DNA from 3 places in the Paenarthrobacter sp. NPDC057355 genome. Region 3 is predicted to be linked to each of the others. Evidence: riboswitches for the same ligand, from Rfam matches in the RefSeq annotation. Region 3 holds a riboswitch; each other region holds the start of a gene.
What was found. A riboswitch is a leader RNA that binds a small molecule or an ion and turns the genes downstream of it on or off. The one in region 3 is predicted to bind glycine.
Positions count from the first base shown of each region.

Region 1: another riboswitch for glycine. It lies ahead of gcvP (aminomethyl-transferring glycine dehydrogenase); the one in region 3 lies ahead of gcvP (aminomethyl-transferring glycine dehydrogenase).
Region 2: another riboswitch for glycine. It lies ahead of cycA (D-serine/D-alanine/glycine transporter); the one in region 3 lies ahead of gcvP (aminomethyl-transferring glycine dehydrogenase).

Region 1 is NZ_JBHVAL010000016.1:15,999-19,272, forward strand. Features, by position in the region: gene gcvP (aminomethyl-transferring glycine dehydrogenase) at 1-1,631, opposite strand, end outside; glycine riboswitch at 1,781-1,880, opposite strand; gene ACFUOZ_RS16145 (PucR family transcriptional regulator) at 1,967-3,274, opposite strand, start outside.
Region 2 is NZ_JBHVAL010000022.1:61,844-65,117, forward strand. Features, by position in the region: gene cycA (D-serine/D-alanine/glycine transporter) at 1-1,446, opposite strand, end outside; glycine riboswitch at 1,592-1,690, opposite strand; gene ACFUOZ_RS19055 (FAD/NAD(P)-binding protein) at 1,765-3,274, opposite strand, start outside.
Region 3 is NZ_JBHVAL010000004.1:38,431-41,704, reverse strand. Features, by position in the region: gene gcvP (aminomethyl-transferring glycine dehydrogenase) at 1-1,633, opposite strand, end outside; glycine riboswitch at 1,811-1,908, opposite strand; gene ACFUOZ_RS06860 (TetR/AcrR family transcriptional regulator) at 2,002-2,541, opposite strand; gene ACFUOZ_RS06855 (MFS transporter) at 2,615-3,274, shown strand, end outside.

The sequences.
Region 1 (3,274 bases), on a different contig from region 3:
AGGTCGGCTTCCAAACCGGTGATCAGCTCACGCCAACCCTCAGTCTGGTGATCCGGCGCGAACGGGTGGATCGAGGCGAACTCCGGCCAGGAAATAGCCTCCATTTCAGCGGTGGCGTTGAGCTTCATGGTGCACGAACCCAGCGGAATCATGGTGCGGTCCAGGGCCAGGTCCCGGTCGGACAGCTTGCGGATATAGCGCAACAGCTGCGTCTCGGAACGGTGCGTGTTGAACACCGGGTGCTGCAGGAAGTCGGAGGTGCGGACTACGTCGGAAGCCAGCTCGAACCCGGCGGCGTCCCCTACGGGACCCGCACCAAAGGCGACGGCGACAGCGGATAGGACCTCCGGCGTCGTGGTTTCATCAACGGAAACACCCACGGTGTCGGCGTCGATGTAGCGGAGGTTGATGCCGCGTGCTTCGGCAGCGCCGATCACCTTGTCCGCCTTGCCTGGGACGCGGACGGTGAGGGTATCGAAGAAGGAGTCGGCGACCAGTTCGCGGCCTGCCTTCTGCAAGGCAGTAGCCAGCACACGGGCGTGGCCGTGGACAGTTTCGGCGATCGCCTTCAGGCCATCCGGGCCGTGGTAGACGGCGTACATCGAGGCAACGATGGCCAGCAATGCCTGCGCGGTGCAGATGTTGGACGTGGCCTTCTCGCGGCGGATGTGCTGCTCGCGGGTCTGCAGCGCCAAGCGGTACGCGGGCACGCCCGCGTTGTCCTTGGAGACACCCACGATGCGGCCGGGAAGCGTGCGCTCCATGCCGTTCCGGACGGCCATGTAAGCGGCATGCGGGCCACCGAAGAACAGCGGGACACCGAAGCGCTGCGCAGTTCCGACGGCGATGTCCGCGCCCTGTTCGCCCGGGGGCGTGATGAGGGTGAGCGCCAGCAGATCGGCCGCGACGGTGACCAGCGCGCCCCGTTCCTTCGCCGCAGCGATCACGGGGGCGTGGTTGAAGACCCGGCCGGAAACGCCGGGCTGCTGGAGGACGACGCCGTTGATGTCGCCGTCGGGCAATCCGGCCGAAAGGTCAGCCACGAGGACCTCGAAGCCGAGCGCCTCGGCCCGGCCCTTGACGATGGCGATGGTCTGCGGGAGGAGGTCGGCGTCCAGGACGGTCTTGCCGTCCTTCACAGCTTTGTTGGCCCGGCGCATCAGCAACACGGCTTCGGCCACCGCAGTGGCTTCATCCAGCAGCGAAGCGTTGGCGATCGGGAGCCCGGTGAGGTCCTGGACCATGGTTTGGAAGTTCAGCAGCGCCTCAAGGCGGCCCTGTGAAATCTCGGGCTGGTACGGCGTGTAGGCGGTGTACCAGGCCGGGGCTTCAAGGATGTTGCGGCGGATCACCGGCGGGGTGATGGTGTCGTAGTAGCCCTGGCCGATCATCTGCACGGCGGTCTTGTTCTTCGCCGCGAGTTTGCGGAGCTCGGCCAGGACCTGCGTCTCGCTCAGCGCCTTCTGCAGGGTCAGGGGCGAAGACTGGCGGATGGAATCGGGGACAGCAACGTCCACAAGGCCATCAACCGAGTCATAGCCGATCGCCTTGAGCATGGTGTCAACATCGGCCTGGCGACGGGCGCCGATATGCCGGTCCGCGAAAGCGGTTGGGGAGGATTGAACAGTCACGAGGAACTCCAGGATTCAGGCGCCCAAGGGACGCCACGTTGAATATGGGTTCCTCCCCGCTCTGTATTGGACCTGAGAGATTCCGTGGACTTGGTTGCCCACTTGCACCGTCGGTGAGCCCGGTTGCCCGGACTGCTTTCCAGAGTTGCCTCGCCGCGGCGGTACATGGGCCTGAGAGATTCCTGGGGAGGATTTGCTCCTACGGCGCCTGACTGGATGTACCCGGCAGGACTCTCCCGCCGCAGATCAAAAGCGATTGCGCCACGTCAGTGACACGCTTCACACCATAGCGGGTGGCTGCGAAAAAGTGCAAGGCGCGACCTTTCCCACAGCGATCAGCCATGCATCGCCTCGTGGATCTGCAAGGCAAGCCAGAGCTGTGCCAACGTGGACGTCTCACCCATGTCCAGCCCCGTCAGTTCGCCGATTTTCCGGATTCTGTAGATGATGGTTTGCCGGTGCGTGAAGAGCGCGGACGCGGTTTTTTGCCATGAGCGCTGCGAGTCCAAATAGGTTCTCAACGTGACCATCAGATCGCCGTCCTGGCGCTGCTCGTACTCAAAAACCGGACCCAGGAGACGCTGCACCAACGCGGTTCCTTCCTCGAATCCCGTCAGTCCAAGCCAGCTGGGACCCTCCGCGTACCGGGCCAGCCCGAGCTTGTTGGCTTTGGCCGAACCCAGCGCCCACAGCGATTCCTGCAAGGCCTGCTGGAGCCCGGCGACGGCGGCCGGCGAGCTGACGCCGATGACGCTTTCCGGCCCGGCGCAGTGGACCAACAAGCCGTCCGCGACATCCGAGGCGACCACCACATGCAACCGGTCGTTCCGCCGCAAGGAGGCCGCCTGGACGCCGTGCCGCCAGAGTTCGACGTGCACGTTGGCCAGCCTGTCGCCGTCGTCCGCCGCCATCGAGGCGACCACGAACTTTTGGGGAGGTACCTCGAAAGCCGTCAACCGACGCTCGATCTCGCCCGTTCCGAGCCGCCCATCGAGGGCCTGCAGGAGGAACTCGCCGGCAAGCCGGTGCCGACCTTCGAGCGAGAGCACGATCCGCGCCAGCTGGAGTCCCAGCACCGTTGCGGCATGCAGAAGGACGACGGCGTCAGGGTGCGGTTCGCTGCCGGGCAGCACCACCAGAAGCGCATTCGCGTGGGTGGGGATGTCCATGGTGAGCACGTGACGGCCGCGGATCCGGTGCCACTGGAAGTTCTTGCCCGCAACAGTCACCCGGCCCGGTTGCGGCGACCATTCCTCCACAAGGAACTTCGGCAGGGAATGGCCCTCGGGATGCCAGGGATGGAGACAACGCCGGTCCACCACGAACAGCTCGGAATCGAGCTCCGTCGCGAGCCGAAGCACCAGGCTTTGCCAGTGATCCTCCGACGCACCGGCGGTGCGCAGGAGGTCGTAGACGCGTGCCGTCTGGCGGAGGCGGCGGGATTCTTCGAGGAGCGAGGACTCAGCCACGGACCTGGCAATGGCGATGAACGGCAGCGGGTAGGGGATGTTGAGGAGGGGAAGCGGAAGCCGCTCGCAGGCAGCCAGGAACCCAGACGTCAGCGGCGGCGCGTGCATCTTTTCACCAATCGCCAACGCACTGGCACCCGCGTCCACCAATGCCTCGGCGAGCGCCACCTGCCC
Region 2 (3,274 bases), on a different contig from region 3:
TTCGGGTTCGTTCACCCGTTCAGCGTCCTTCTGCAGCTCGGCCTTGAAGTGCTCGTAACGGGCCAGGTGGGTGGGCCGTTTGCGAAGGACCGCCCAAGCCACGCCAAGGGCCAGGAACCACACCGGAGTAACCAGCAGCGCCATGAGCGTGTCCGGCTGGGTGGTCAGCGCCCAGAGGATGAATGCGAAGAAAGCAAACACCACCCACACCATCACCACCCCGCCCGGCATCTTGAAGGCCGAAGAATCATGCAGGTGGGGGCGGCGCTTCCTGAAGGCCAGGTAGCTGGCCAGGATGATCGACCACACGAACACGAAGCAGACAGCCGAAACTGTGGTGACCATGTCGAACGCCTTGCCCACGTCCTGCCCGGCGTACATGAGCACGACGCCGGACAGCAACAGGACGCAGGAAAGGAACAGGGCGTTGCGGGGTACTTTGCGTCCGGAGAGGGCACTGAAGACGGCCGGCGCGTCGCCTTCCTGGGCCAGGCCGTACACCATGCGGGACGTGGAGTAGATGCCGGAGTTGGCCGAGGACATGGCGGAGGTCAGCACCACCAGGTTCACGATCGTGGCGGCGGCGCCGAGGCCTGCCAGGGAGAACATGGCAATGAAGGGGCTGTGGCCCGCGGCGAACTGGGTCCAGGGAGTGACGGACATGAGGATGATGAGCGCGCCTACGTAGAAGAGCAGCACGCGGATGGGGATGGAGTTGATGGCCTTGGGAAGGTTCTTCTCCGGGTCCTTGGCTTCAGCCGCGGTGGTGCCCACCAGCTCAATGCCCACGAACGCGAACACGGCGATCTGGAATCCTGCAACAAATCCCATGAACTCGTTCGGGAAGAAGCCGCCATGACTCCAGAGGTTGCTGAAGCTGGCCGGTCCGGCGTCGGACTGGAAGCCGCTGAAGATCATGAAGAGGCCAACAATAATGAGCGCCGCGATGGCCACGATTTTGATGAGCGCGAACCAGAATTCGGTCTCGCCGAAGGCCTTGACCGTGGCCAGGTTCAGGAGCAGCAGGATGCCGATGGTGATGAGCCCCGGGATCCACAACGGCAGTCCGGGCCACAACTCCTCCGAGTACCCGGCAATCGCAATGACATCGGCGATGCCCGTGATGACCCAGCAGAACCAGTAGGTCCAACCGGTGAAGAAGCCGGCCCAGGGACCCAGGAGGTCGGCGGCGAAATCGCTGAAGGACTTGTAATTCAGGTTGCTCAGGAGCAGTTCGCCCATGGCACGCATGACGAAGAAGAGCATGAAGCCGATGATCATGTACACGAAAATGACGGACGGACCGGCCGCGGAAATGGTCTTGCCCGAGCCCATGAACAGGCCGGTTCCAATGGCTCCGCCGATGGCGATGAGCTGGATGTGGCGGTTGCTGAGTTGGCGCTCGAGATGGGGTGAATCGTTGCCGGTGGTGGGATGAATCGTCAAAGGAACTCCGTCGTTCAGGCGGCACAGGGGTGCCGCATTGATTCGGGTTCCTCCCCGCTCTGTAGGTAGACCTGAGAGTTTCCGCAGGCATGGGCCTGCTTGCACCTTCGGTGAGTCCGGTGGCCGGACTGCTTTCCAGAGTTGCCTCGCCGCGGCGGTACATGGGCCTGAGAGATTCCTGGGGAGGGTTTGCTCCTACGGCGCCTGACGAAATGTACCGGCAGGGCTCTCCCGCCGCAGATCAAAAGCGCGCACACCCTTGCGGGTGATGCAGCTCACACAGTAACGAAGGTGGGCTGGCGGCGCAACCCCGGGGCGCTACAGTCCCAGAATGCTACGGGCGATTTCATCGGCGTCGCGCAGGGTCCGCTGGCCACTGGCATAGGCGGGGCCGGTGCGGGGACGCGCCTCCGCAGCGATGGCATTGCCCCACTGGGACGCGGACAGCTGCAGCCCGAGCACGTACATGTTTTCGGTTACGGACCCGTTGGCGGCTATCGGGCGGTACGGGTGCGGTTCGACGTCAAGGCCGGTGGTCTGCATGGGGGTGCCCTCAACGCTCATCATGATCTTGGTCCGCACCAGGCCGTCTGACATGAGTTGCTCAAGCAGCGGGGAAATATTAATGCCCACCCTGTTCGCCGGCGACATCGCCTCGATAAGGGTCTGTGCCTCCACGGGACCGTCGTGAACCCATGGCGAAGCCGCCCGGAACACCTTTGCGCTCCGATCAACGCTGAACTTGGGGTCCGGTCCCACAAAGCTTACGACGCCGGCACGCGCCAAGGCGGCCAGCTGCTCCGAGCGGAGCGCGGGAGGTCCGCTGGCCAGTCCTTCGACAAACGATTCGAACCAGCCGCGCAACCCGGCCAACCACGACTCGTCGGTGATCCCGCCGTCCGCGACGACGGTCTTAAGGATCGCCCGGCCGGTGTGGAGTGCGCCGATGGCCATTTTCACCGGGTCCGCTTCACCCAAAGCCGAGCGCCGGGCGTCGTCGTCCAGGTAGGCAGTGATCGCGGCATCCAGGTCACGCCGGGATGTGAACGTCCGTCCCGCCAATGGCGCCGCGAGCCCACGAAGATTCAAACGGCGCGAAGCAACAACATGCTTTTCAACCAGGGCTTCCACGTCGTTTTCCCAGTGCGCCGTGGTGTGGGCATGCGGCTGGAGCGCGTCCTGCAGGTCGGCCAGGAACTGCGCCGGATCCTTGATGGCGGCGGGCTGGGACCGGGCCAGTGTTGAGTAGTAGGCCCACAGCGCGTCCCGGTGCAGCAACGGCCAAAGGTCGTGATCGAAACCGGGCTGGATCCCTGCTGCCCGGAAACGGTCCACTGCGGCTTCGGTCAGGTACCGCATGGTGATGCTGCGTGGGTAGTAGCCGTCCAGCCCGGCCTTGGCCCGGTACGGCGTACCCCTGCGGGAGGCTGCGAAAATCCTGGGCTCCCGACCCGATGGCCGGTACTCCAGCACCCCTGCCCCGGGTACTCCCGCCTCGACAAACTTGCCGCCGCGGCCCTCCGTCAGCTGGCCCATCACGTCGAAGAAGTTCAGGCCCATGCCGCGGACCAGCACGGGCTCGCTGTCCGGAACGGCCTGCCAGTCGACATCTGCCGGCGGCGCTGGCGGGAAGTACAGCAGGCCCAATTCGTCGGCTGCGCGCTTGAACGACTTCTGCTCCGGGTTCAGCCGCGATTCGATGTGTCCCAACGCCAGCACCACGGAACCGACGGTGAGGCTCGAGCCGTTGGCAAGTTCGACGTCGAACTTCCCGTCAACCGGACGCGCAGCAACGGCGAGCGTTTCGTGGAAGGTGACCTCGACGCCG
Region 3 (3,274 bases):
GGGCTTCGAGGCCGGCGATCAGTTCGCGCCAGCCGGCTGTCTGCGAATCCGGAGCGAACGGGTGGATCGAGGCGAACTCCGGCCAGGAAATGGCTTCCATTTCAGCGGTGGCGTTGAGCTTCATGGTGCACGAACCCAGCGGGATCATCGTGCGGTCCAGCGCGAGGTCGCGGTCCGAGAGCTTGCGGATGTAGCGCAGGAGCTGGGTCTCGGAGCGGTGGGTGTTGAACACCGGGTGCTGCATGAACTCACTGGTGCGCTCAACGGCACCGTCCAGCGCGAAGCCTTCCGCGGACTCAACCACGGAAGCACCGAAGACCGCCGCGACATCGGCCACAACCTCGGAGGTGGTGGTTTCGTCCACCGAGATGCCCACCGTGTCCGTGTCTACGCCGCGCAGGTTGATCCCGCGAGCCTCGGCTGCCGCCACGAACTCTGCGGCCTTGCCCGGAACGCGAACGGTGACGGTGTCGAAGAACGAACCGTGAAGGACCTCGACGCCGGCAGCCTTCAGGGAGGCGGCCAGGGTGCGGGCGTGGCGGTTGGCGGTCTCGGCGATCGCCTTCAAGCCCTCGGGACCGTGGTAGACGGCGTACATCGAGGCAACGATGGCCAGGAGTGCCTGCGCGGTGCAGATGTTGGACGTGGCCTTCTCGCGGCGGATGTGCTGCTCGCGGGTCTGCAGCGCCAAGCGGTAGGCGGGGACACCGGCGTCGTCCTTGGAAACGCCAACCAGACGGCCCGGCATGGAACGCTCAAGACCCTTCTGGACGGCCATGTATGCGGCGTGCGGGCCACCGAAGAACAGCGGCACGCCCAGGCGCTGGGCAGAACCTACGGCGATGTCGGCGCCCTGCTCGCCCGGAGGGGTGATGAGGGTGAGGGAGAGAAGGTCGGCAGCGACGGTAACCAGCGCGCCGCGCTCTTTAGCCTCGGCGATGACGGCTGAGTGGTCGAAAACACGGCCGGAAACGCCTGGCTGCTGGAGGACGACGCCGTTGATGGCGCCGTCGGGCAATCCGGCGGAAAGGTCCGCGACCTCAACCTCGAAACCGAGGGCCTCGGCGCGGCCCTTCACGATGGCGATGGTCTGGGGCAGGCAGTCGGCGTCAAGGACGGTCTTGCCATCCTGGGCAGCCTTGTTCTTGTTGGCACGGCGCATCATGAGGACGGCTTCGGCCACTGCAGTGGCTTCGTCCAGCAGGGAGGCGTTGGCGATCGGCAGGCCAACGAGGTCCTGGACCATGGTCTGGAAGTTCAGGAGCGCTTCGAGGCGGCCCTGCGAGATCTCCGGCTGGTACGGCGTGTAGGCGGTGTACCAAGCCGGGGATTCAAGGATGTTGCGACGGATCACCGGCGGGGTGATGGTGTCGTAGTAGCCCTGGCCGATCATCTGCACGGCGGTCTTGTTCTTGGAGGCCAGCTTGCGCAGTTCCGCGAGGACTTCGACCTCGGAAAGGGCGTCCTGCAGGGTCAGTGCAACTTCTTGGCGGATGTCGTTGGGAACCGCAGTATCCACAAGGGCATCCACGGAGTCGTAACCCACGGACTTGAGCATGGTCTCAATGTCGGCCTGGCGGCGCGCGCCGATATGCCGATCAACGAAGGTGGTGGAGGCAGAACTAACCGTCACGAAGGAACTCCAATACTTGGGCGGCGTTTGGGTACGCCACAGCGGCTCGGGTTCCTCCCCGCTCTGTATTGGACCTGAGAGTTTCCGCGACTTGTCAGAACAACGACTCGCTTGCACCGTCGGTGAGCACAGCATCCCATGCCAAGGGCACGGTCGCCTGCTGCTTTCCAGAGTTGCCTCGCCGCGGCGGTGCGTGGGCCTGAGAGATTCCTGGGGAGGGTTTGCTCCTACGGCGCCTGCATCACGTGCTTGCAGGACTCTCCCGCCGCAGATCAAAGGCTTGTTCAATTGTGCGTGGCCGCCACACAGGGCACGCCACAAGGGTTAATTGTCCTACGTGCAAGCCCCCGCGGCAAATGGACGAAGCGTCACTTCCGCAAACGGTCCAGCACGCCCAACAGGATCTCGACGTCGGCCTCCCGCCCAGCGTTGCCGGCCTCCTGTCCGCCCTCAAACATCGCATTGAAATACAGTCCGTCACCCATATAACTGACGGCCTTGGCGACCTCCGGGCCGACGTCCTCAGCCAGCACTCCCAGCCACTGCTCCTGGATTCCGGCAAAGCGGCGGCGGGTCTCTTCGTGGGCCACCTCGGCCAGGCGGGTTGCGGCTACGAAGGCACGGTCCATGGGGGTTCCGCCCCACAGAGAAGTGCGTATGAAGTATGAAGCTGCCCCGTCCGGCGCTGCCTTCATCTGAACTATGTCCTGCTCCGCCAGTTCATCGAGGCGTTCGAGCAAGGCGCTGATCAGGGCCTCCTTGTTGGGGAAGTGGTACAGCAGCCCGCCTTTGGAGACCCCGGCCCGCTTGGCGACGGCGTCCAGGGTGGCTGCCCGCTCCCCTACCTCGATGAGGAGGGCTTCGAAGGCATCCAGGACGGCGTCCCGGGCAACTGGTTTTCGTGGCATATGTACATCATTCCCTAAAGCTTTACGGTTCCTGCATTTGTAACTATACCGTCTGGACGGTATAGTTACATGCATGTTCTCGCCGTCCTCAACCCAAGCACCCCGTTCCGTCAACCCCACCCAGGGGCAGGCAGCACCGTGGCGCGACTGGACGGCCCTGGCACTCCTGATGTTCCCTGTGCTGCTGGTGGCCGTCGACAACACCGCGCTCACCTTCGCCTTGCCCGAAATCGCCCGCTCCCTGGACGTCGGCGGCATCCAGCTCCTGTGGATCATTGACGCCTACCCGCTGGTTTTGGCGGCGCTCCTGGTGTCAATGGGCAACCTTGGCGACAGGATCGGACGACGCCGGTTGCTTCTGATCGGCAGCACAGGCTTCGCAGCGGTTTCGGCTGCTACGGCTTTCGCGCCCTCTGCTGAGTGGCTGATTGCCGGACGCGCCGCACTTGGCGTCTTCGGCGCCATGCTCATGCCCTCGACGCTGTCCCTGATCCGGAACATCTTCACCGACCCCAACCGCCGCCGGCTCGCGATCGCCGTGTGGGCTGCCGGCTTCTCCGGCGGCGCCGCACTGGGCCCGATCTTCGGCGGCTGGCTGGTGGAGCACTTCTGGTGGGGCGCCGTCTTCCTGGTGGCAGCTTTCCTGCTCCTGCCCCTCCTTGCCTTCGGCCGGGTCCTGATTCCCGAGTCCAAGGACGCCAAGCCCGGCCGCGTCGACGTGCCCAGCATCGTC